One region of the Pseudoalteromonas sp. ABE4_541 genome, then DNA from elsewhere that is predicted to be linked to it. Evidence: predicted binding sites of a transcription regulator. Region 1 holds the regulator's gene; each other region holds the start of a gene.
The links. Region 1 encodes sigma-54, which starts transcription at its own class of promoters, with help from an activator protein. Its sites were predicted from a motif close to GTTGGCACGNNNNTNGNNT; they were not measured.
Positions count from the first base shown of each region.

Region 2: ACW689_RS01155 (flagellar hook-length control protein FliK) is a predicted target of sigma-54. The motif match lies at 4,778-4,796, and genes of this name have one in related genera.
Region 3: ACW689_RS19170 (PspA/IM30 family protein) is a predicted target of sigma-54. The motif match lies at 6,814-6,832, and genes of this name have one in related genera.

Region 1 covers NZ_JBSVEM010000015.1:25,314-33,441, reverse strand. Annotated here, with positions in the region: gene ACW689_RS14670 (ATP-binding cassette domain-containing protein) at 1-413, opposite strand, end outside; gene ACW689_RS14665 (calcium/sodium antiporter) at 595-1,551, shown strand; gene ACW689_RS14660 (KpsF/GutQ family sugar-phosphate isomerase) at 1,562-2,533, shown strand; gene lptC (LPS export ABC transporter periplasmic protein LptC) at 2,648-3,202, shown strand; gene lptA (lipopolysaccharide transport periplasmic protein LptA) at 3,192-3,719, shown strand; gene lptB (LPS export ABC transporter ATP-binding protein) at 3,722-4,447, shown strand; gene ACW689_RS14640 (RNA polymerase factor sigma-54) at 4,503-6,008, shown strand; gene hpf (ribosome hibernation promoting factor) at 6,036-6,323, shown strand; gene ptsN (PTS IIA-like nitrogen regulatory protein PtsN) at 6,326-6,778, shown strand; gene rapZ (RNase adapter RapZ) at 6,797-7,642, shown strand; gene ACW689_RS14620 (HPr family phosphocarrier protein) at 7,647-7,919, shown strand; gene mgtE (magnesium transporter) at 8,100-8,128, shown strand, end outside.
Region 2 covers NZ_JBSVEM010000001.1:234,020-242,147, forward strand. Annotated here, with positions in the region: gene fliF (flagellar basal-body MS-ring/collar protein FliF) at 1-1,052, shown strand, start outside; gene fliG (flagellar motor switch protein FliG) at 1,045-2,085, shown strand; gene fliH (flagellar assembly protein FliH) at 2,089-2,907, shown strand; gene fliI (flagellar protein export ATPase FliI) at 2,922-4,253, shown strand; gene fliJ (flagellar export protein FliJ) at 4,253-4,693, shown strand; gene ACW689_RS01155 (flagellar hook-length control protein FliK) at 4,853-6,814, shown strand; gene fliL (flagellar basal body-associated protein FliL) at 6,871-7,392, shown strand; gene fliM (flagellar motor switch protein FliM) at 7,401-8,128, shown strand, end outside.
Region 3 covers NZ_JBSVEM010000025.1:57,580-65,707, forward strand. Annotated here, with positions in the region: gene ACW689_RS19130 (bifunctional diguanylate cyclase/phosphodiesterase) at 1-1,538, opposite strand, end outside; gene ACW689_RS19135 (SRPBCC family protein) at 1,746-2,255, shown strand; gene ACW689_RS19140 (TIGR03899 family protein) at 2,252-3,133, shown strand; gene ACW689_RS19145 (TIGR04219 family outer membrane beta-barrel protein) at 3,187-3,948, opposite strand; gene ACW689_RS19150 (DUF2333 family protein) at 3,952-4,938, opposite strand; gene ACW689_RS19155 (copper chaperone PCu(A)C) at 4,953-5,462, opposite strand; gene ACW689_RS19160 (hypothetical protein) at 5,546-5,869, opposite strand; gene ACW689_RS19165 (PspC domain-containing protein) at 5,883-6,086, opposite strand; gene ACW689_RS19170 (PspA/IM30 family protein) at 6,097-6,774, opposite strand; gene dusA (tRNA dihydrouridine(20/20a) synthase DusA) at 6,994-7,974, opposite strand.

The DNA of each region.
Region 1 (8,128 bases):
AGTTTCATCAATACAACAAGGCGGATTAATTCTTCACTTAACTTGGTATGCTCACGCAGTGGAAAAGCCACATTGTCAAATACCGACATATCGGTAAACAATGCGCCACTTTGAAACAACATACTCATTTTGGTGCGAATATCATATAGCGCTTTTCGCGACATACTGGGAATACTTTGCCCTTCAAAAAGAATGTCACCTTGATCGGGCTTCAATTGCCCACCAATCAAACGCAGCATGGTGGTTTTACCTATGCCACTTGGGCCCATAATGGCCGTGATTTTTCCCTTTGGAACGGAGAAACTCATGTTTTTATAGATGATCCGATCACCGCGTGAAAACGTCACATCCTTGATTTCTACAATTGCTTGCGACAAGTCGCTCTCCACATCTACTTTTTCTGATTTTGTCATAATACGATTTTTTGCCCTTTTAAGGAAAAAAGTTTTCGTAAAATTTTGTAATATAGCGTGACTGAGTAAATCCTGAATAACTTGTCACTTCCCCCCTAAAAGCCTTCAATTACTTATACTTTTGCAAGTGTATTTGATACTATTTGCGCCAACGTTAGTTAATCAATCGGCTTCTCTTTTTATGGTTTTATCTTTTGTCATTTTGATCCTTGGATTTGCAGCACTTGTTTGGAGCGCCGATCGTTTCGTATACGGAGCAGCAGCCTTAGCTAAAAACTTTGGCGTGCCAACCCTAATCGTCGGCTTAACAATCGTAGCAATGGGATCGTCAGCACCTGAGATGATGGTTGCTGGGCAGGCTGCGCTTGCTGACAAAACGGACACCGCTGTAGGGAATGCGATAGGATCTAATATCGCTAATATATTACTCGTTTTGGGCATAACAGCGCTACTGAGGCCTCTGTCAGTCAGTTCTGGTATCTTAAAAAGAGAAATGCCATTACTCATATTAGTGTCGCTGGCCGCTTGGTTTATTGTCAGTGATAACCACTTTAGCTTTTACGAAGGTATAGCACTGCTGATAGGCTTTATTGCTTTCCTTGTTGCACTGATAGTTATCACTAAAAAAGGCTATGGTGGGGATGACCCACTCGTTAGCGAAGCGTGCGACGAAGTACCGAATGATGTGCCAACCTCTACAGCACTGTTTTGGCTTATTGTTGGTATGGTGCTTTTGCCTTTAAGCTCAGGCTACTTAGTTGATGCAGCCGTTGATATTGCCAAGTATTTTGGTATGAGCGATTTGTTGATTGGTTTAACCATCATCGCGGTTGGAACCAGCTTGCCCGAGTTAGCCGCCTGTGTGGCGGGCGTGTTAAAAAAAGAAGACGATCTTGCACTAGGCAACATTATTGGCTCTAATATATTCAATATTCTCGCAGTGTTGTCTATCGCTGGCATTATCAATCCTGCAACTATCGACGCCAATATTGCCACAAGAGATATATATATAATGCTCACAGCGACATTAGCGCTAGTGCTAATGAGCTTAAGTTTGACGGGGACACGTCGTATTAATCGTTTTGAAGGGGCCTTGTTACTGGGCTGCTTTATTGGTTACATGTATTACATTATCTAGGATCTTAGCCATGCTATCTAAGCAGTTTAAAGATACAGCCACACGCGTTATTGATATAGAGCGTCAAGCGATCCAAGAAATTGGCCAATATATAGATCAACATTTTGCTGCCGCATGTCAGGCCATCTTTGATTGTGAAGGCAGAACCATAGTTATAGGTATGGGTAAATCGGGCCACATCGGCAATAAAATTGCAGCGACCTTTGCTAGCACCGGCACCCCAGCCTTTTTTGTTCACCCGGGTGAAGCAAGTCATGGCGACCTAGGTATGATCACCAAACAAGACGTTGTGCTGCTCATCTCAAACTCGGGTGAAACAAGCGAAGTACTCAATATCATTCCTGTCATCAAACGCATTGGTGCCAAAACCATTTCTATGACAGGAAACACTGAATCTTCGATGGCAAAATTATCTGATATTCATTTATGCATTGCCGTATCCCAAGAAGCATGTCCTCTTGGACTTGCTCCAACAGCCAGCACGACTGCAACACTGGTAATGGGCGACGCATTGGCCGTCGCGCTTTTAGAAGCCAGAGGGTTTACGGCAGATGACTTTGCCCTTTCTCATCCAGGTGGCTCATTAGGCAAACGTTTACTACTCACACTGGGTGATATCATGCACACAGATGAACAAGTCCCAAAAGTTTCCCATTTAAGTAGCATCAAGGACGCCCTATTTGAAATGTCTTCCAAGGGGCTTGGTATGACCACCATCATCAATGAACAAGGACAGCTACTCGGTATTTTTACCGATGGTGATTTACGCCGTATTATCGAACAACGCATCGATTTACATGCCACACTTATTCATAAAGCCATGACAGTTAACTGCACCACAGCAACAGAGCACATGTTAGCTGCAGAGGCACTTAATATTATGGAAACGAAACGAATTAATGGTTTGGTAGTCATAGATGATGAAAAGCGTCCCATTGGGGCCCTAAACACACAGGATTTGTTACGTGCAGGAGTGCTCTAGCATGATGTCACGCGTTATAAACACAGTGAAATCATTCATCAATAGTTCAGAACGCCACGACTATGGTGATAATATGTGCAGCATTTGGCAGCTTTTCATGTTGAGATATGTATTATGAGTAACACTCGGGTGCTCATATTCGCGATTTTTGTCATCGCAATGACATGGCTTTGGTATCCTTACTTGACGCAAAATGATAGCCAAGACAATAAGCAAAATGATGTTATCGCTAAGCCCGACTACATCGCAATGCAATTACAGCAAACATCATACAATGAAACAGGCGTCAAAAGTTACACGGTGACTGCAGACAAAATGGAATTGTATCAAGAGCTGGGCTTTAGTCATTTTACTAAACCCGTTTTTACGCTCTATAACGGCCCACAGAATTGGCTGATATCAGCAACGGAAGCAACGCTATACGAAAATAATACGCTTATGTTGGAAGGCAATGTTGAGGCAAAAAACCTAACGACAGGTGCAATGATTAACTTGATAAAAGCAGACAATATCCGTGTTGAAATAAAAGAACGTTTGATGCAATCGGAGCGACCCGTAGAGATCACAGGACCTAGCCTGAAAATTAACGGCAAAGGCCTTTACGCCGATTTAAACACAGATATTATCGAACTAATTAACCATACTCGAACTATTTATTATGACCAATAAACTCATGTATTCTCTCGCGGTGGTCAGCCTACTATTCGGCCAGCTCGCACTAGCTCAATCAACAAACCCTGTCAATGAGGTATCAATTAAAGCAGGCAAACAACAAGCTCAATTGAAAACCAATATTGGCATTTTCGAGCAAAATGTCGAGATCATTCACGGCAGTCGAAAAATCAATGCCGATAAGCTAGAAGTACATCGAAGAGAAGAGCTTGGTGACAATAAACAGTTACTGGTGGCAACGGGTTCTCCTGCTCGATTTTCGGAAAAACAGCCGGACGGAACAGAACTGACCGCAAGTGCGCAAGAAATTCGCTATGACGTAGCCAACCGCACTTTAGTGATCAAAGGAGATGCCAAAATCAACCAAGCTGGTCAAATTATTCGCGCACAGTCAATAACATATGATATGGAAAAACAGCTGATCAGTGCAGAACGTGGTGAGCAAGACAACGCGCGAGTCCACACGATTTTGGTTCCAGAAAAAGCCCCAAAGCAAACAGGCAAAGGTAATTAAGCATGAGCGTGTTAACAGCAACTGCTTTAGCAAAAAGCTATAAAGGGCGACAGGTCGTTAAAAATGTAAGCCTAAGTGTTGAAGCTGGTAGCATTGTTGGGCTGCTCGGTCCAAATGGTGCAGGAAAAACAACGAGCTTTTATATGATCGTTGGATTAGTACCCAGCGATCATGGCTCTGTATGCATCAATGACCACGACATCACCTTACTGCCGATGCACAACCGTGCTCGACTTGGAATTGGCTATCTTCCTCAAGAGTCATCCATTTTTAGAAAGCTAACCGTTTATCAAAATCTCATGGCTATTTTAGAAACTCGTAACTCGCTTAATAAAGAAGCACGCGAGCAAATAGTGAACGAGTTGTTAGATGAGTTTAATATTCAACACATTAGAGATAGTTTAGGTATGGCTCTGTCTGGTGGTGAGCGTCGCAGAGTAGAAATTGCTCGCGCTTTAGCCGCAAATCCTAAATTTATCCTATTAGATGAGCCTTTTGCTGGTGTTGATCCAATTTCAGTGTTAGATATAAAGAAAATTATCGAACATTTAAAAAATCGTGGCATTGGTGTACTAATCACCGACCACAATGTTCGGGAAACCCTTGATGTATGTGAAAAAGCTTATATTGTATCACATGGTGAGCTTATCGCCTCGGGCACGCCAGAGCATGTTTTGGCGGATCAAACCGTGCGAGATGTCTACCTTGGTGAGCAATTCAGGCTATAGTTAAAACATTCTAGGTCACAATAATAATAGAGATTAGAAGGATTGTTAAAGGTACATGAGGCAATCGTTACAGCTGCGCATGGGGCAGCAACTTACCATGACACCACAACTACAGCAGGCAATACGTCTGTTGCAGTTAAGTACGCTAGATCTTCAGCAGGAAATCCAAGAAGCACTGGACAGTAATCCTCTTTTGGAAGTAGAAGAATCTGACGCGGATCTCGATACCTCGTTACAAGAAAAAAACGGTAAAGATAACAGCCAAGATGATGGGCATAACGATGGCCTAGACAGTGAGTCGGTAAGCGATTATGAAATGGACTCTGATGCGGCATTAAGTAAAGATACCGTTAGTGATGAATTGGCTATGGATGTCACTTGGGACGAATACATGAGTGCGGCACCAGCCGCTAGCAGTGGCCCAATGCCTGAAGATGAAACAATTTATCAAGGTGAAACCACCGAAACCTTGCATGAATACCTTATGTGGCAGTTAGAATTAACGCCATTTAGCCCTATTGACCATGGTATCGCAGTGGCTATCGTTGAGGCCATTGATGATAACGGGACATTAACCTTAAGCACCGAAGAAATACTCGACAGCATTAATGATGGTCATTCTGGTGAGCCCATAGAACTTGATGAAGTTGAAGCCGTACTTAAACGCATTCAATTATTTGACCCTGTCGGGATTGGTGCGCGCAACCTGCAAGAATGTTTGTGTATTCAGCTCAACCAATTTGACCAAAAGACAACTCCTTGGCTGAATGAAACAAAAATGATTCTAAACGAGCACATAGATTTGCTCGCTAGCCGTGATTATCGAACGTTGATGAAAAAAACAAAGCTTAAAGAAGCCGAGTTAAAAGAAGTCATGACACTCATTCACAGCTTAAACCCAAAACCAGCAGCCAGTATCATTCGAGAAGAGTCTGAGTACGTCATTCCTGACGTATCCGTGAAAAAAATGAAAGGTCGCTGGGTGGTGGAGCTCAACCCAGAATGCATGCCAAAAATTCGCGTTAATGACCACTATGCCTCCATGTCTCGCTCTGTAAAATCAAGCTCAGATAGTCAGTTTATCCGCTCGCATTTACAAGAAGCTAAATGGTTTATTAAAAGCTTAGAGAGCAGAAATGAAACTTTAATGAAAGTTACCAATTGCATTGTGCAACAACAACAGGCATTCTTTGAGCATGGCCCTGAAGCAATGCGACCTATGGTGTTAAACGATGTTGCAGAGATGGTCGAAATGCACGAATCAACTATCTCTCGCGTAACAACACAAAAATACATGCACACACCTAGGGGCATTTTTGAGCTGAAGTATTTCTTCTCTAGCCATGTAAGTACCGAAAACGGAGGTGAGTGCTCATCAACAGCGATTCGAGCGCTTATCAAAAAGTTAATAGCTGCTGAAAATACAGCCAAGCCGCTGAGCGATAGCAAAATAGCAGACATATTAGCAGAGCAAGGAATTAAGGTGGCCCGACGCACCATAGCAAAATATCGGGAGTCGTTAGCCATTCCACCGTCTAACCAGCGTAAAAGCTTGATTTAGACGTATTACTAAAGAAGGAAAATGCTTATGCAACTAAATTTAACTGGTCGTCATGTAGAAATCACTGATTCATTAAGAGACTATGTCAACAACAAGTTTGCGAAGCTAGAAAGGCATTTTGATCACATCAATAATGTACATGTGATCTTAGATGTTGAAAAGCTGGTCCAAAAGGCCGAAGCCACCTTGCACGTAAATGGTGGAGAATTATTTGCTTCAACAGAACATCAGGATATGTACGCGGCGATCGACGGGCTTATTGATAAGCTAGATCGTCAAGTGATCAAACACAAAGAGAAGCTTACTCGACACTAATCATGAAACTAAGCTCGATTATAAACAAGGACTGCAGTAAAGCTGCGGTCCTTTTTAATAGCAAAAAACGTGTACTTGAATATATCAGTGAACTGGCGCATGAGCAGTTGCCTCAACTAAATCAGCACGATATTTTGAACGCATTAATGACCAGAGAAAAGTTGGGCAGTACAGGGATCGGCAAAGGGATCGCAATCCCTCATGGCAGAATGGCAGGTATTGAACAAGTAACAGCAATGCTGTTAGTCAACCAGCAAGGTATTCCATTCGATGCGATTGATAATAGGCCCGTAGATATTTTTCTCGCGCTCATTGTGCCTGAAGGCGATAACCAACAACATCTTAAAACGTTGGCTGAAATTGCAGACAAGCTCAACGATAAAGAGTTTTGTAAACAGCTAAGGAACGCTAGCAATGATGATGAACTTTATGAGATTATTGCTTCAGCACACTAGGTAACTAAGAGAAGCATTATGGAATTAATCATTGTCAGTGGCCGCTCTGGTTCAGGAAAATCAGTGGCGCTACGTGTACTTGAAGATCTAGGCTATTATTGCGTCGATAATATCCCCGTTAACTTACTACCTTCATTAGTTAGAAGCGTATCTGACAACTTCGATAAAATTGCGGTTAGTATAGACGTGCGCAACCTTCCAAAAGAGCAGCAAGATTTCAACGATATTCTAGAGTATCTACCGGGCTTTGCTAATCCGATGTTGTTCTACCTAGACAGTGATGATAACACCTTGATCAAGCGATTTTCTGAGACTCGTCGCTTACATCCGCTGTCGATGAACGATTTGCCATTAGATTTAGCCATTCGTGAAGAAAAACAGCTACTAGATGTGCTCACTTCACGTGCCGATGTACTTATCGATACAACTGACCTCAGTGTTCACCAATTAGCGGAAACCATTAGAGAACGTATTCTAGGTAAAAAAGACAAACAGCTCATCGTTACCTTTCAGTCTTTTGGATTCAAACACGGCATTCCAAAGGAAGCGGATTATGTATTTGATGCACGCTTTTTACCCAACCCTCACTGGGAGCCTGAGCTAAAACCACTAACTGGCCTTGATCAACCCGTCAAAGATTACTTAGCAAGCCATAGCATAGTGCAAAAGTTTACTTGGCAAATTCAAACCTTTGTGCAAACTTGGTTACCACATTTAGAGCGTAATAATCGCAGCTATCTCACCATTGCAATTGGTTGTACCGGTGGACAACATCGCTCCGTTTATTTAGCACAAACAATTGGTGAGAGCTTTGCGCGCACCCACCCGAATATTAAGATCCGCCATAGAGAACAAGACAAGTAGAATTATGCGTTGCCAAGACACCTTTTTAATTCAGAATAAATGCGGTTTACACGCACGTGCAGCTTCGGTACTTGCACAACTTGCCGACAAGTTTGATGCGCAAATCACCCTATATCAAGATGATAAATCAGCGGATGGAAACAGCGTACTCGCATTGTTACTACTTGAAAGTAGCCAAGGAAAGGAAATTAAAGTCGTGTGCGATGGCCCTGATGCACAAGGTGCACTCGCTGCGATTGGCGATTTAATTGCGCAAAAGTTTCATGAGCAAGAATAAGTTAGCGATTCGATAACAAATATAAATTCCCTCCCAGATACTTGGTAAGGCATTTAAATTTACGTTAAACTCTTATGCAAGATGTCGTGCCTAACTTTCCCGTTCAAATCATAGCTGTTTCTTCAGCTTCTTCTTAATTAGGCATTTTTATAATTAGAACATACAAAAAATAGGAAGCCTATGCCTGAAGCCCTTGAACAAGACTACAC
Region 2 (8,128 bases), on a different contig from region 1:
TAGAGCCTGCGCGTGTTACCGTAACGGATCAAAATGGCCGTTTGCTTAACTCTGGTTCGCAAGACTCATTAGCCGCGCGCTCACGAAAAGAATATGAAATTGAGCGCAAACGCGAGCAAGAGTATTTAGAAAAAATTGACAGTATTCTTATTCCAGTTGTTGGTTTAGGCAACTTCACAGCGCAAGTTGATTTAACAATGGACTTTAGTGCAGTCGAAGAAACGCAAAAACGCTTTAATCCCGATTTACCAGCAGTGCGTAGTGAAACAACCTTCGAAGAAAATAATGTTGGCGGATTAGCTGTCGGTATTCCAGGTGCGTTGTCTAATCAACCACCCGTGAATTCGAATATTCCAGAAATTGCAGGTGCAGGCAATAGTAGTAATGGTACTAACCCAAGCCGTATGCAAAAAGAAGCAACGCGTAACTACGAATTAGACACTACAATTAGTCATAAGCGCCAGCAAACGGGTGTCATTCGTCGTATCAGCGTATCGGTTGCAGTAGATTATCTACCTAAGCCTGATGCCGAGGGCAATATGACCTTGACGCCACGCAGCCAAGAAGAGCTTGCCAATATTCGTCGTTTGTTACAAGGTGGTGTTGGCTTTGATATGCAGCGTGGTGATGCACTTGAAGTGGTTACTGTACCATTTGTGAGAGAAGATTTAGGCGAAGCAGCAGAAGTGCCACTTTGGGAGCAAGAGTGGTTCATGAAAATAACCCGCTTAGCGCTTGGTGCTCTTGTTATTATCGTACTTATCTTAGCGGTAGTTAGACCAATGCTGAAACGTTTAATCTACCCTGATGATACGTTAGAAGAGTTTGATGAAGACTCACTGACTTCAGGAGTGGACTTGGGAGATAGCACATTAGATATGTTAAATCATGAGTTTGATTCGGCATCCGTTGGCTTCTCGTCTGATGGTACATTACAATTGCCTGATTTACATGGTGACGAAGACCTGCTCAAAGCGGTACGAGCTCTGGTTGCAAACGAACCTGAATTATCCTCTCAAGTAGTGAAAGCGTGGTTAACTGAAGATGACTGATGAAGAACAAAAGCAATTACCAGCTGCTTATGATGTAAACAAGCTGGATGGCGTCGACAAAGCCGCCATCCTGCTTCTAAGCCTCTCGGAAGAAGATGCTGCGCAAATATTAAAACATTTAGAGCCTAAACAAGTTCAGCGTGTGGGCATGGCAATGGCTGCACTCGATGACTTATCTCAGGCAAAAATTAGTGCGGTACATAACCTGTTTATTGAGCAAATTCAAAGCTTCAGTACGATTGGCTTCCAATCTGAAGATTTCATTAAGAAAGCGCTGACAGCTGCATTGGGTGAAGACAAAGCTGCCAGCCTGATTGATCAAATTGTAATGGGATCAGGTGCTAAAGGTTTGGATTCACTCAAGTGGATGGATTCCAAGCAGGTAGCGAACATTATTCGTAATGAGCACCCGCAGATCCAAACCATTGTATTGTCTTACCTTGAGCCTGAGCAATCAGCGGAAATATTATCTCAGTTCCCAGAAAAGGTGAGACTGGATTTGACCATGCGTATTGCAAACTTAGAAGAAGTACAACCAGCGGCACTTCAAGAATTGAACGAGATCATGGAGAAACAATTTGCTGGTCAAGCGGGGGCACAGGCAGCGAAAATGGGTGGCTTGAAAGCAGCAGCCGATATCATGAACTACCTTGATACTAATATCGAAGGTCAGTTAATGGATTCAATTCGTGAACATGACGAAGAAATGTCGCAACAAATTCAAGATCTCATGTTTGTATTTGAAAACTTACTCGATGTCGATGATAGAGGTATTCAGGCTATCTTGCGCGAAGTGCAGCAAGATGTATTGATGAAAGCTATCAAGGGTACCGATGATGCACTGAAAGAGAAGATCATGAGCAACATGTCGAAACGTGCTGCTGATATGTTGGCTGACGATTTAGAAGCTATGCCGCCGGTGCGGATCAGTGAAGTTGAAGCGGCTCAAAAAGAAATCCTATCTACAGCACGTCGTTTAGCCGATTCAGGTGAGGTTATGCTAGGTGGTGGTGGTGGTGAGGAGTTCTTGTAATCTATGAGCGACACGAAATTTTATAAAGGTCGTCCAGTAGAAAGTGAAGCACTGGACGAACTGTTAAAAAACTGGCCTATCCCTGATGTTGCTGAAGATCCTCGAAAGTTTTCTGGTCGTTCTACTGCATTTGGTAAACCACTTGCTGAGGTCTATCAAAAACCAGAGCGTAAAAAGCAGGAGCCAGAGGTTGAAGAGCCTGAATTCCCCACATTGACGCTAGAAGAGTTAGAGCAAATTCGTCAAGATGCTTATGATGAAGGCATCAAGCAAGGGCATGAACAAGGTTATATTGATGGATTTGATAAGGGTATGACCGAAGGCAAAGAAGCAGGGTATAAAGAAGGGGTAGAAATTGGTAAGCAACAAGGGCATGACGAAGCTAAACCACTGATTGAAGAAAAGTTACAAACTTTGACGCTTATCATAAATGAATTGCACGAGCCATTACGCTTGGTTGACGAACACTGTGAAAAACAGCTTGTGGAGCTTGCCAATTTATTGGCACAAGCGGTGATTTTTAAAGAAATAGAGCAAAGCCCAGATGTTGTGTTACTGGCCTTAAAAAAAGCGATGGATGCTTTGCCTATCGCTGATCAGGCCGTCAAAATTCATCTTCATCCAGAAGACTTAGAATTGGTCAAGGCCGCGTATGGCGAGGAGCAACTCGCACAGCAGCATTGGCACCTGTTGCCCGAACCAACGCAAGAGCGCGGTGGAGTAGAGGTCAAAACGTCACAATCCTCTATTGATATGACACTAAAAACCAGAATGAAAGAAATCTTGGACGACTTTTTGCATAACAGTGGTATAGAGTCGTAACATTTGGTTGCACAATGAGTGTAGAAAGCCCATTAGCCGAGCGTATATCCACATATAAAAAACATATTTCCCCTTATGCCGTGCCAGTTGCGGGTAGCTTAACTCGTGTAGTCGGGTTGACCTTGGAAGCTAAAGGGCTAAGTGCGCCTGTGGGAAGTCAATGTAAAATTGAAACTATTAGGGGTCTAGTTGATGCGGAAGTCGTTGGCTTTAATGACGACACGCTGTATTTAATGCCTAATGACCATATTTCAGGTGTTTTACCTGGAGCACGCGTTATTCCACAATTAAAAGAAACAGGGTTACCTGTTGGTATGAGTTTACTTGGACGCGTCGTTGATGGTTTAGGCCGACCTCTTGATGGACTCGGTCCTATCAATGCAGAACATACACTTAAATTTGCCCAATCGAGTATTAATCCACTTGCCCGAAGACCAATCAGCCAACCTATGGACGTTGGCGTGCGCGCAATTAACTCTATTATCACGGTTGGACAAGGCCAACGTATGGGCTTGTTTGCAGGCAGTGGTGTAGGTAAGTCAGTGTTGCTTGGCATGATGACGCGAGGCAGTGAAGCAGATGTGATAGTCGTTGGACTAGTTGGTGAACGTGGTCGAGAAGTTAAAGAGTTCATTGATGAGATCTTAGGCGCTGAGGGACGTAAACGATCTGTGGTTGTAGCCGCACCTGCGGATGCATCACCGCTAATGCGTCTCAAAGGGTGTGAAAGTGCCGTGACGATTGCTGAGTATTTTCGTGATCAAGGGCTGAACGTTTTGCTATTACTCGACTCCGTCACTCGCTATGCGATGGCACAGCGTGAAATTGCGCTCGCCGTTGGTGAACCGCCAGCAACAAAAGGCTATCCACCATCGGTATTTGCTAAATTACCTGCGCTTGTTGAGCGTGCGGGTAATGGCGGAGAGGGGCAAGGTTCAATCACGGCATTTTTCACCGTGTTGAGTGAAGGGGATGATATGCAGGACCCAATAGCAGACTCTGCTCGAGCCATTCTTGATGGTCACATTGTGCTTTCTCGCGAGCTTGCCGATAGTGGTCACTATCCAGCTATTGATATCGAAAAATCGATCAGTCGTGTGATGCCTCAGGTGGTATCAGACAGTCATATGCAACAGGCGCGCGTGCTCAAGCAAGTTTATTCTATGTATCAACAGAATAAAGACATGATCACATTAGGGGCTTACCAAAAGGGCAGTGACCCCATGCTAGATCAGGCCATCAATATGATGCCGACTGTGAACGCATTCTTACAGCAAGGTATGAAAGAGGTGCTTAATTATGATCAGTGCTTACAAGAACTTGCTCAATTATTAGGACAAGAATAATGGCCGCCAATAAGCTTGATTTACTTTATAACTTAGAATCGGAAAAGGAAGAGTCCCTGCGCGTGCATTACATGCAAGCGCAACATAACTTAAATGAGAACCAACAAAAGCTCTCTGGGCTAAATAACTTCCGTCTTGAGTATTCTCAACAATTACACCTTAAAGCTCAGCAAGGTTTGTCAACAGGTGGCTTTTTACAATATCAAGCATTCATTAAGAAAATTGAAGATGCGATTTTGCAACAGGCCACAACCGTCAATACGGCGAAGCAAGTGGTAGAGCAACGTAAGAAGCTATGGCTAGCCCAGCAGGTTAAAGCTAAAGCAATTGCCAAGCTGATAGAGAAGAAAGAGCTAGAACATCAAAAACGCTTAGACAAAGCAGAGCAAAAGATGTTAGACGAGTTTGCGACTAATCAATTTATGAGAAGAAGAGCATAACATACCAATTTATTTAGAGTAATGAATTGCTTTCCTAGAGCCATTCACTCGATAGTTAAACACACAGTAATATCTTAACTATAAATTGGTCTGAATTTTGCTTTTATCACGTCAGTGAAGTTTTTGCGGCTGTTAATTGCCGCTTCGGCAGGTACCCATATGCTAAATTTAGTTCTGAATAATACGCCAAAGGTAAATAATGAATCTTCGGCAATAGAGCAGACTGCATCGTCAAACGACAGCACCGAGCAAAAAAGCTTTTTAGAGGCTTTTAGAGCACTCAATGATGCAAGTGAGCAGCAAACTACCCGAGATACTGAGGCGCTAGATACAGATCAAATGATGGTAGATAACTCTGATGAGGCACTTACTGGCGAATTCACACATGCAGAGTCTGCAAAAAAGTCTGATGATGATATTGGCGAAGAGCGACAAAATCAGCAAAGTGAAGCAGATGATACATCAGGGTCAGATCTACTTGCCCAGATAAATGCTGCTAACTTGCAGAAAACAGATGTTGTAAGACATCAGTCTAGTAGTGATGAGACAGACGAGCAGCAAGCTAGCGGTGATGAAAAACACGGCTTTAAGTTTTTGTACGATAAACTGAATGACGAGATAGTAGTCAAAAATCACCCCAAAGATCGCGTTGATATTCCCAAAGTACCTGAAAGCGTAAGTGTACAAGCGGGTGAAGAGCTAACTGAAGATGTTCTTAAAGCTGAGCAGAGTATAGCTACGCAAGGGAAAGCTGAGCAAATCATAGACGGCGGTGAGACGGCTAATAAGAATGGCAAAAAAGATGGCCAAATAAACGACTCTGCTAAGCAGTTGAATGGCGAGATTGCAGTAAAGCAAGTTGTCAGTGAAGAAGAGCAAGCAAAACTTAAAACAAGTGTTGAAAATGAACCTAAAGCTTTACAGGGTAAAGTCAGTGCTGATTTGAGTATCTCTGACCAACAAACAACAAGAAATGATAGCGTATTAACAGCAGCGCAAAATAAAACTCAGCCAGATAAGACATCACAACAATCTGATATTGCAAAACAAGTACACGATATTCTAAACAAAGCTCAAAGCGAAGTGACTGCTAGCATCACAAGTCAAGAAATTTCAGAGATAGAGGCAAAGTTGAGTCATACACTCAATAAGCAACTTGAATCTATGAGCCCCAGTGAGCGTAAAGTGTTGCAACAGGGGCTACAGCAGCTTTCCGACAGTGGCAAATCAAATCCGCTTGTTGAACGAGCATTGTCACAACTAGCGATACTTGATGAGCAAGATGCTGTACAAAGTAAATCACTCAATACCCCTTTAGCTACGAATGTGTTGGGTACAACCGATAAAGCAGCAAGTTATAACAGTACTAAGGTTGATAAAGAAAGTATTAAAAGTGAGATGAAAATCGCGGCTACAGGTACGCAGCAAGAGGTTATGAATAAGCAAGTCATGATTGAGAACAAAAAAGAGTTCAATAGTCTGCTGAACTCAATCGCTCAAGCCATGCCAACCCCCCAAGCAGAGCAACTTTTTAGAGTGATTGCATCGCCAACGCAGACCGCTTCTCAGTCGATTGATAATGTAGATTTGGCTAAATACGTTGAGCAAATCGAAGTGGCGCAACACCACAATCAGCAAACTCAGCATTCTAACGGTACAACGCAAAAAATAAGTGTTGATTCTCAGCTTATGCAGGCAATCAATATTACGCGTAATGATGCAGCTAAAGTACTTCAAGAAAAAGTATCAATGATGCTGAACCTCAATAACCAAGAGGCCGAAATCCGCCTTGATCCAAGAGAGTTAGGCAGTATGCAGATCCGTATTAGAACGGATGCAGAGCAAGCTCAGGTTAATTTCGTTGTTCAAAATCAACAAGCTAAAGATCTACTAGAAGAGTCTATGCCTAAGTTACGAGAGATGTTGGCAGAGCAGGGAATTGAGCTTGGTGAAAGTAATATTCAGCACGGTGATGAAGGTGGCAGTGAAACTTCTGACAATAACAGAAGTGGTTCATTTGCCAATACTGACACAACAAACGAAGCAAGCGATGAAGAAATTGCACAAAGTGGAGCTCGGCCTAATATAAACGATGGTTCTTCAATAGATTATTACGCCTAACTACTGCTATTATATAGAAATAGACCCTTAAGCTGAGTGCTTGACTAAGGATTAACATGGCAGAAGAAACTGACTTAGAAATAGTAGAAACCGGCGGAAAGAAAAAAATAATTATTATTGCGGGTGCTGCAGTGCTTGTTTTGGTAGTAGTCGCTGTATTTTTTTTAATGTCATCTGAGGATGCGCCTGTAGAAACACTAGCAGAAGAAACAACTGCAGCGGAAGTTGTTGCAACCACATCCGCTTCGGCTAAGACTGGAAGTGCATTATATGTTGCCATGCCGAGACCATTTGTTTTTAACGTACCTGGTGCAAGCAGAGATAGAATTGTACAAATTAAGGTGCAATTGCTCGTACGTGGCGATGTTAATGAAGAAATTGCAAAGAAGCATATACCACTCATTGAAGGTACTTTGCTTAGTGTATTTTCAACAACAACTGCGGATGAACTGACGACGAGTGCAGGTAAAGAAACGCTTCGTTTGGCTGCAGTCGATAAAGTGCAAGAAGCAATGGAAAGTGTGGAAGGAAGTAAAGTCATTGAACGAGTTTTATTCACCGGCTTTGTAATGCAGTGAGGTCTTAAGTGAGTGATTTATTATCTCAAGACGAAATTGATGCGCTATTACATGGTGTTGATGACGTTGAAGAGGAAGAAATAAACGACGGCGATGACGGGGAATCCTCCGCGTTACAATATGACTTCTCATCACAAGATCGTATTGTTCGTGGTCGTATGCCTACGCTCGAGATTGTTAACGAGCGTTTTGCTCGACACATGCGCATCAGCCTTTTTAATATGATGCGTCGTACCGCAGAAGTATCCATCAACGGTGTGCAAATGCTCAAATTTGGTGAGTATATTCATACACTGTTTGTACCTACCAGCTTGAATATGGTGCGTTTTAGGCCGCTAAAAGGAACGGGGCTTATTACCATGGAAGCCCGGTTAGTGTTTATTTTAGTCGATAACTTCTTTGGTGGTGATGGTCGTTACCACGCCAAAATTGAAGGTCGAGAATTTACGCCAACCGAACGACGTATCGTGCAAATGCTGCTTAAAATAATCTTTGAAGATTACAAAGAAGCTTGGGCGCCCGTAATGGATGTGTCGTTTGAATATCTAGATTCGGAAGTAAACCCCGCGATGGCGAACATCGTGAGCCCCACTGAAGTGGTTGTCATCAGTTCATTTCATATCGAGTTAGATGGAGGCGGCGGTGACTTCCATATCTCTTTGCCTTATTCCATGCTCGAGCCTATTCGTGAACTGCTTGACGCTGGTGTTCAATCAGATACTGAAGATACAGATTT
Region 3 (8,128 bases), on a different contig from region 1:
CAACCAATGATTTTGAGAGTTTGTAAGCAAAGTTGAGGCTGATACCAAACCTCCAGCTTGCGGTGTTCAAAATCTTGCCTTAACTGCCGTATCAACCCCAACTTCCAGGCCATCTTCTCTTCCAGATCAGAGGTATACCACCCCAGCACTCGGTTTGCCTGTTTTGCTTGGTTAAGCGCAATATAAGCAAGCTTTAATGTATCTAGGCCATTACACGCAAAATCTGATTGTTCGCACACACCAATTCTAAAATGGACAGACAACACATGCTCATTAACCTGATAGGGGATTAATAAGCTATCGACAAACATACGTTCATCGAAGCTTGCTTTTGGTAGTATCAACCCAAACACATCCGCACCAATACGCGCCAATAGCTCTGTTTGTGTAAACTCTTGCTGCAAGCGATGCATCACTGCCAACAATAATTGATTACCGACCTCTTGCCCTAACCCATTGTTAATATCTGAAAATTGGGCTATATCAACAAGAATAAACAACAACTCATCTGTTTGCTCTTTCTTATAGTAACGAGCGAGTTGTTCAACAAAACTTGCTCGATTGGGTAACTTGGTTAGTGAGTCTTTATAGGCAACATCTCTCAATTCATTGAACAATTTGATATTGTCTAAACCGATACTGACGTTCGCTAAAAAAATCTCCATAAACTGCAGTTGCGATTCTGTCGGCTGAATATCTAACTCAATGTAAATTGCTGCACTGCGGTTTTTTCCTTGCAAAAGCACTGTAATATCATGCTCAGTTCGCTGATGCTCACCACTATTAAAACAATTTTGCACTTGCATAATGACACGGCCATTATCTAGCTGCTCTAACCCTTCTCCAAAAAACTCTTGGAAATGGGTAGTGCCACCCAGCACCATAATTCGCTTATCCTGACCTTGCTGGCCACTGACAATACCATTGGGCTCGTTACCAAGGATTGTGGCTAACTGTGATACAACCGCTAGACTAAACGAGCGAATATCATTGTGCCCCAAGATACCTTTGCTTGCGTCTAAAATAGAAGTGAGAGCCGTGCTTTGTGCTTCCAGTTCACAGATTTGACGATAGGAGCGCACCGCAGTCATCATGGACGTGACTAACTTGCTACGCGTCAACTCCGTCTTCATTTTATAATCATTGATATCGTAATCTCGGATTACTTGCTCTTCAGGTGCATGACCCGGCTGGCCTGTGCGTAAAATAATACGTACATTTTGATTATCCAATTCATCACGAACGCGTCTAGCGACAATCAGCCCAGCATCATCGCTCTCCATAACAACATCCAGCAACATGACACATATCTCTGGTGTATGGATCAACTTATCAATGGCTTCTGCACCGGAATAGGCATGGTGAAAACGTAGAGAACGTCCCCAAAATTCAACGCCCGATAAAGCAAGCGTTGTGACGGAATGAATTTCAGGATCATCATCAACAACCAGCACATCCCAAAAGGTGCTTTTAATTTCAGGCTCTTGCGTATCATCATCATGATCTAAAAATAAAAAATCATCTTGCTCAGATGCCATCAGTTATCCTTCAACTCACTACTTGCTCGAAGTATCAAATTTGTATTTACTTAGCCGTTTACCATAATACGAATTGTGGTACATTTTTACTACTATGTATAAATTTTTGCTAACACGCTAGAAATATTATAGACGATGTTCAAACACTTGCGTGCCAGATGTTACTGATCAGGTTTGGAGTTCGATATCAGAATTTTCATCAACTTAATGAGAGTCATATTTTTTGTCTTCTTGCTACTCGTATTGGCAGGGTTGTTGCTGCCCCATCAATTTCAAACCAGCCAAAGTGCAATTTATCACGACACTACGCCTAAGCAATTTGAGCAACTCAATGACCTGCAATATTGGTCTGAGTTAATGGCATGGCAACACATCAGCGGTATGCAGAGTATTCATATCTCCATCCCAAGTAATCAACCCGGTGCACATGCCAAGCTGAACCATCAACTAGGTAATATCGAATTAACCATCATTAGCCAAACATTACAGACATCTCAATTTTCTGTACTGATTAATAATGAGCATAGTGCGACTGGAGTGCTACGCATTAGCCATGATAATAATCAAACTACGGTGAGTTGGCAGCTCTCCGGTGTGATCCACTCGAGCTTGTTTGGCGGCTTTGCCGCGCTTTATGCGCAGCACTACTTAACTCAAATGTTGATCTCTGCGCTCAATAACCTAAGTACTGAGCTAAAAATACGAGCACAAATATGACTGTAAAAAATGCGCAAGCTAAAGCGAGCTTAGCCTCGCTAATTGAAGAAAAGCTCGGCTTTACAATGGTTAAAAGACGAGATTTTGGGTCTCGATCTGGCTCCGATGAAAGCTATGGAGCACAAGGAACAATGCCAATTAGCTATAGTGTAAGAAGCGAAGATAGTATTTTAAAAAGAGCACTAAAACGCGCACAACTTAGTAAAATACAACGCCAACAGAACATTGAGCAAATTACAGCACTAGCATTAAGTGCCTGCCCTGATGTAACAAGCCAAGGTCGCCCCGACCCCGACTGGTTAGAGCATTTTATCGACTTAGCCGAAGACATTGCTAACCAAAATATGCAAAAACTTTGGGCAAAAATACTCGTGGGTGAAACCGTAGCTCCTGGTACCTTCTCCATTAAAAGTTTGCAAACACTCAAGCAAATGACCCAACGCGAAGCTTCAGCACTGCAGCGCTGTGCTGCGCTTTGTGGTTATCTTGAAAAAGAAGACAGCTATTTAATTTTACTCGGATATTATAAAAAGCCATCGTTTTTTGATTTGCTGAGAAAAGGTAATAAAGAGTCCATCAATTTAGGCGCTGCAGGGCTTAGCTTTCCAAATATACTGACATTAATGGATATTAACCTGATTTATAGAAAAGAAATTGAATCAGCAAGCTTAAAACAAGGACAAACTCTACAGCTTACTTATCAAAACAAAAAGCTCACACTGACTCCTAAAAGTAATGAGCTAGTGCTCAGTTATTACAAACTCACACAAACAGGTGATGAGCTAAAAAAATTGGTCAGCTCCCCCATCAACAAGAAATATAAACAGGCGCTGGAGCAAGCTCTAGAAGCTGAGTTTGAGTGCCAGTGGGGAACATAAAGTAAAAAAGCGGCGCTTGGCCGCTTTTTGGAAACACGCAATCGATGTCTTAATTAGAAATGGATCTCGATTCCAGCAAACGGACCCGAAACATCAATATCCGTTGTGATATCGTCAATATCATCAAGCTCAATCACCATTGAGCGATAACCGGCTTTTAACGATAGGTCCATTGCTAAATTACCCAATACTTCCCACGCCACGCCCACTTGGTAATCTTGAATTTTACTATCATCAACCGCAAGCATGCTACCTTCAGCAAAAACACTAAAACCGGTCATCGGCAAACCAAACTGAGCACGCAAGTAACCTAGGGGGACCAGCCCAGAGAAGTCTTTAACTTCGGTAGTTGCCGTACCATCAACCGTACCCGTCAATTTAATAGAGCCATCAAATTGTTTAAGATTAAGACCAAAGTCAAAAGACACCAAGTCATTATCAAACAACTCATAGTACAAGGTATAATCAATGTGGTTTAAGTCAGTTAGGGTGTTAGCAGCAGTACCAACCGTGAAGTTTTTACCATCAAATTCAAACGTTTCTGATAGCGTTGTTGAACCATCTAACTCAAGTTCAGTATAACGTAACTTAATATTTGGAATGAAAGGCACCGGATGCTCTAGCGCGGCGTAGTAACTAGAGAATGTTTCATCTTTAAAATTAAAAGACTCCGAATTACCTTTTTCGGCGAAGCTACCAGAGTTATCAGCCTGCCACCCTTCTGCTCCCAAATATAACCCGAGCAACGTATCTGCGTGAGCAGCAGGTGCTAAACAAGCCATAGACAACGCGGCTGCAATACAATACTTTTTCATTTTTTATCCTTGCGCTAAAAGTTCACTGAGTTCAATAAGAGCGGCATTAGCTCTTGAAATATAGTTTGCCATTACCAACGAATGATTGGCAACCAAGCCAAACCCACTACCATTTAAAATCATTGGGCTCCATACAGTTTCCTGCGTTGCTTCCAACTCTCGAATTATCTGTTGCAAACTAACAGTCGCATTCTTTTTCGCTAATACATCAGCAAAGTCATATTCGACCGCTTTTAAGAAATGCAATAACGCCCAACTAGCACCTCTAGATTCATAAAACACATCATCTATTTTCCACCAAGAGGTTTTTACCTCGCTGTGACTAGGTGCATAAGTTGCTTGGTTAGCGGCGCTATCTCCAGCAAGATCTGTATTCACCCTATCCTGCCCAACACTTGCACTTAAGCGCTGACTCAAGCTACCAAGACGCTTTTCAGCTTCTTTTAGCCAGCCTCGCAAGTTATCCGCGCGAGCATAAAACTGACTGTCTCGTTCCGCCGGACTGGCAATTAACGAGCGGTATGTTTTTAAGTGCTCAATACCCGTTTGATATTCACCTTCAGCACTTGGCCATGCCCATGCTGTCGAACTAATATTAAATTGTGGTTGCGCTTTTTTTAAAGATGTATGTTCTGTTGACTGAGACTGCGAACGGCTAAAATCTTTGCGCATTGATAAAGCAAGATCTCTGACCATTTCAAGTGCCCCATATTCCCACGCAGGCATGTTATCCATCATCACACTCGGCGGTAAAACATCGTTAGACAAATAGCCACCAGGTTTATTGAGCAGTGTTTCACTTACATGTATGAGTGTATTGGTGGTCACATATCCAGTTACTAGCTTTTCATTACTGCTTTGCGCTTGCTGCTTGGCTTGCTCCACAACGTTAAACTGCTCAGGTTCAATACTCCAATATACTGCAAGCAAATAACCTATCAACAGCAAAGAACCTATCGCGCCAAAAATTTTTCCAAAATGTTGCTGCATAAATGTTCCTACCCTTAATGGTGACTATGTTGTGAATGTTGGTGATGTTTCTTTTCCATTTTATCTTGTAATGACACGACCTTAATTGGTACTTGCAATACCTCTTTATCTGCAAAATACAAAGTGAGTACTCGCTCTTGCCCTTTTTTGAGCGGTTCGCTCGGCTCAAATGCCATAAGGTGGTAACCTCCAGGTTTGAATACAAGTTGCTTATGCGGCCCGACTTCAACAGCTGCTACTTGCTGCATTCGCATCATGCCATTCCTATGTACATGTTCATGAATTTCAACACGCCCAAGCCCTGAAATTGTTGCCTTGATAAGCTGCTTTTGCTCACTCGAATGGTTTATCAACTCAAAATAAGCCGCTGTCGATAATGCTGCTGGCAAAAACTCTCTAATACGCGCATGTTCAACCAGAAGCACCGATTGTTCAGCCCCATGAGATGTGGAATGAGAAAGTACTGGCATCGCAGCTAAAGAAATGACGGAACAAACACCAATAACCAAATGTTTAATGAACATATACTTTCCTTGAGAATAGCAATAACTGCCTAAATCATATCATGATTTAGGCAGTTCCGCGTTATCAATCCCATTACTTTCAGTTAATGCGATGACTCAGGTTCAACAACTAACCAACCAACAGCCACTAACAATAACAACGGAAATGCTATCAAAATTGAATTAAACAGCAGCGCCAATACTAGCCCAATGAGCACCACTAAAAACACACCAATCAAGCCCATCCCTAACAACGCAACCACAGCAACAAATGCGATGATACCAATCAATACTGTGAACAATTCCATACCTACCCAACTTAAGTCTAGGATAAACTCTGGAACGCTTAACCACATGAGAGGTGAGTTTAGCCATGACAATGCTGAGCAAACCATTAACGCTATCAAGACTAAAAATACGGTTTTCATGGTGTGCTCCTTATTAAACTTTACTCGGTAAAACTGCGTAACCAACACCGTATGCAAGTAAAGTAAACATAGGGAATTTTAGGAACAACAACACAGTTAATAGTCGTGTGAGCCAAATTGGCATGTTGAAACGCTCAGCCAGGCCAGCACACACTCCGGCAATTTTTTTGTTTCTCATATCTTTAAAACAGGTTTTTCTATCGCGATAGCAGCTCATGATAAACTCCTTAAGCACTCACCGAGTTACTTTGACCTTGCATTTTTTGTTTAAGTTGCGCCAGTTCAGCGTCTATTTTTTCACCCCGCTCAAATTGCGCAAATTGTTGCTCTGTATTGCTCTGACCGAACTCATAGCTTTCCACCTGTGCTTCGATTCGCTCCACTTTGCTTTCTAGTTGCTCGAAACGCTGCAGCACATTAGTTACTTCATCACTGGACATTGTCGTTCTGACTTTAAGTCTAGAACATGCACTTCGCTGTGCTCGCTCAAATTGTTGTTGCTTACTTTTCAGTGTTGCTATTTTATTCGCTAGCTTATCCGCATCATCTTTAAGCTTTGTTAACGTTCTTTGTAACTCTTCACTTTGCGCCGTCAATAATTCTTGCGCCTCTACAAGCTTTTGCTTTTCAATTAGAGCGGCTTTAGCAAGATCTTCACGTTTTTTTACCAAAGCATGTTCAGCCTTTTGTTGCCATGCTTCAATGCTTTTAGCATCACTCTGCTGACGACGTTCCAATGCTTTTTGCTCACAAATGATCACCGCGGCTGTGCTGCGACATTCACTCAGAGCCTCATTAAGTTCAACTAATAGTTGTGAGGCAAGCTTTTGGGGATCCTCTGCTTTTTCTAAAAATGCATTTACTTCTGATTTAATTAAGTCTTCAATTCGATTCATTAAAGCCATGTTGTGCTCCTTTGCATTTGGCGTTTAGTTAACCTGATAATCCAACCTTTATGCCAAAATTAAAAAAGCCATGTTAAACATAAGATTAAGGAATATTTAGCAAATACAACACGAATTAATCACAGTGAACACTTAGCTAATAACGCTAAAAATTCGCACTTCTGACCAACAAAAAAGCCGCATTAAATGCGGCCTTTTTAATATATCTAACTGGGAATATTATTCTTCAGGTACAAAGCTCAACGCTTTTTCCATCACTTTAAGATCGGCCTCTTTTTTATGACCGTTTTCAGATAGGTGACGTCTAAATCCTCGAGCGCCAGGCTGCCCTTGGAAAATCCCCAACATATGACGAGCAATATGCCAAAAATTTGCCCCTGCGGACATTTGCGCCTCAAAATAGTCATACATGCTACGCACTACTTGATGACGAGTTTGAGTGAATGCTGCATCCCCATAAATTAGTTCATCCACTTGAGAGAGCATAAATGGGTTGCTGTACGCTTCACGCCCCACCATAACACCATCAACATGCTGCAAGTGGTGCAAACTATCTTCCATCGTTTTTACACCGCCGTTAATGCTGATGTGTAAACTAGGGTAATCTTTCTTAAGTTGATAAACTCGCGGGTAATCAAGCGGTGGGATTTCTCTGTTTTCTTTCGGGCTTAAGCCTTGCAACCACGCTTTACGTGCATGAATAATAAAATCATCACAACCTATTTGCGCAGATGCCTCAATCAGCGCTGTTAAAAATTCGTATGAATCTTGCTCATCAATGCCAATACGTGTTTTGACTGTAACGGGAATGTCCACTTGCGCTTTCATCGCAGCGATACAATCAGCTACCAGCTGTGGCTCAGCCATTAAACATGCTCCAAAACGGCCATTTTGAACCCGGTCTGATGGACAACCAACATTAAGATTGATCTCGCTATATCCATGTTCAGCCGCGCGTTTAGCACATTCAGCTAAGGCGGTTGGATCGGAGCCTCCAAGCTGCAAAGCAACGGGCATTTCATGATCACCAAAACTCAGATAGTCACCTTTGCCAAACAAAATAGCCCCTGTGGTGATCATTTCAGTATACAGAACCGCATGTTTGGAAAGCTTACGATGAAAGGTACGACAGTGTTTATCCGTCCAATCTAGCATCGGTGCCACGGAAAAGCGTCTGAAATATGTATGTGCTGAAGTCATAAAACACTGCCTTAAAGAAACTAAAATAGAGTACAAATTGTTCTTGGCCGCGCAGTATACCTGAATATAAAGTATGGGGCTACGCTGAACAAAGTTTACAATAAAATGGCACTTAGGCTTTATTTAAGGCCCGTTAAAAAGATACACTAACCAC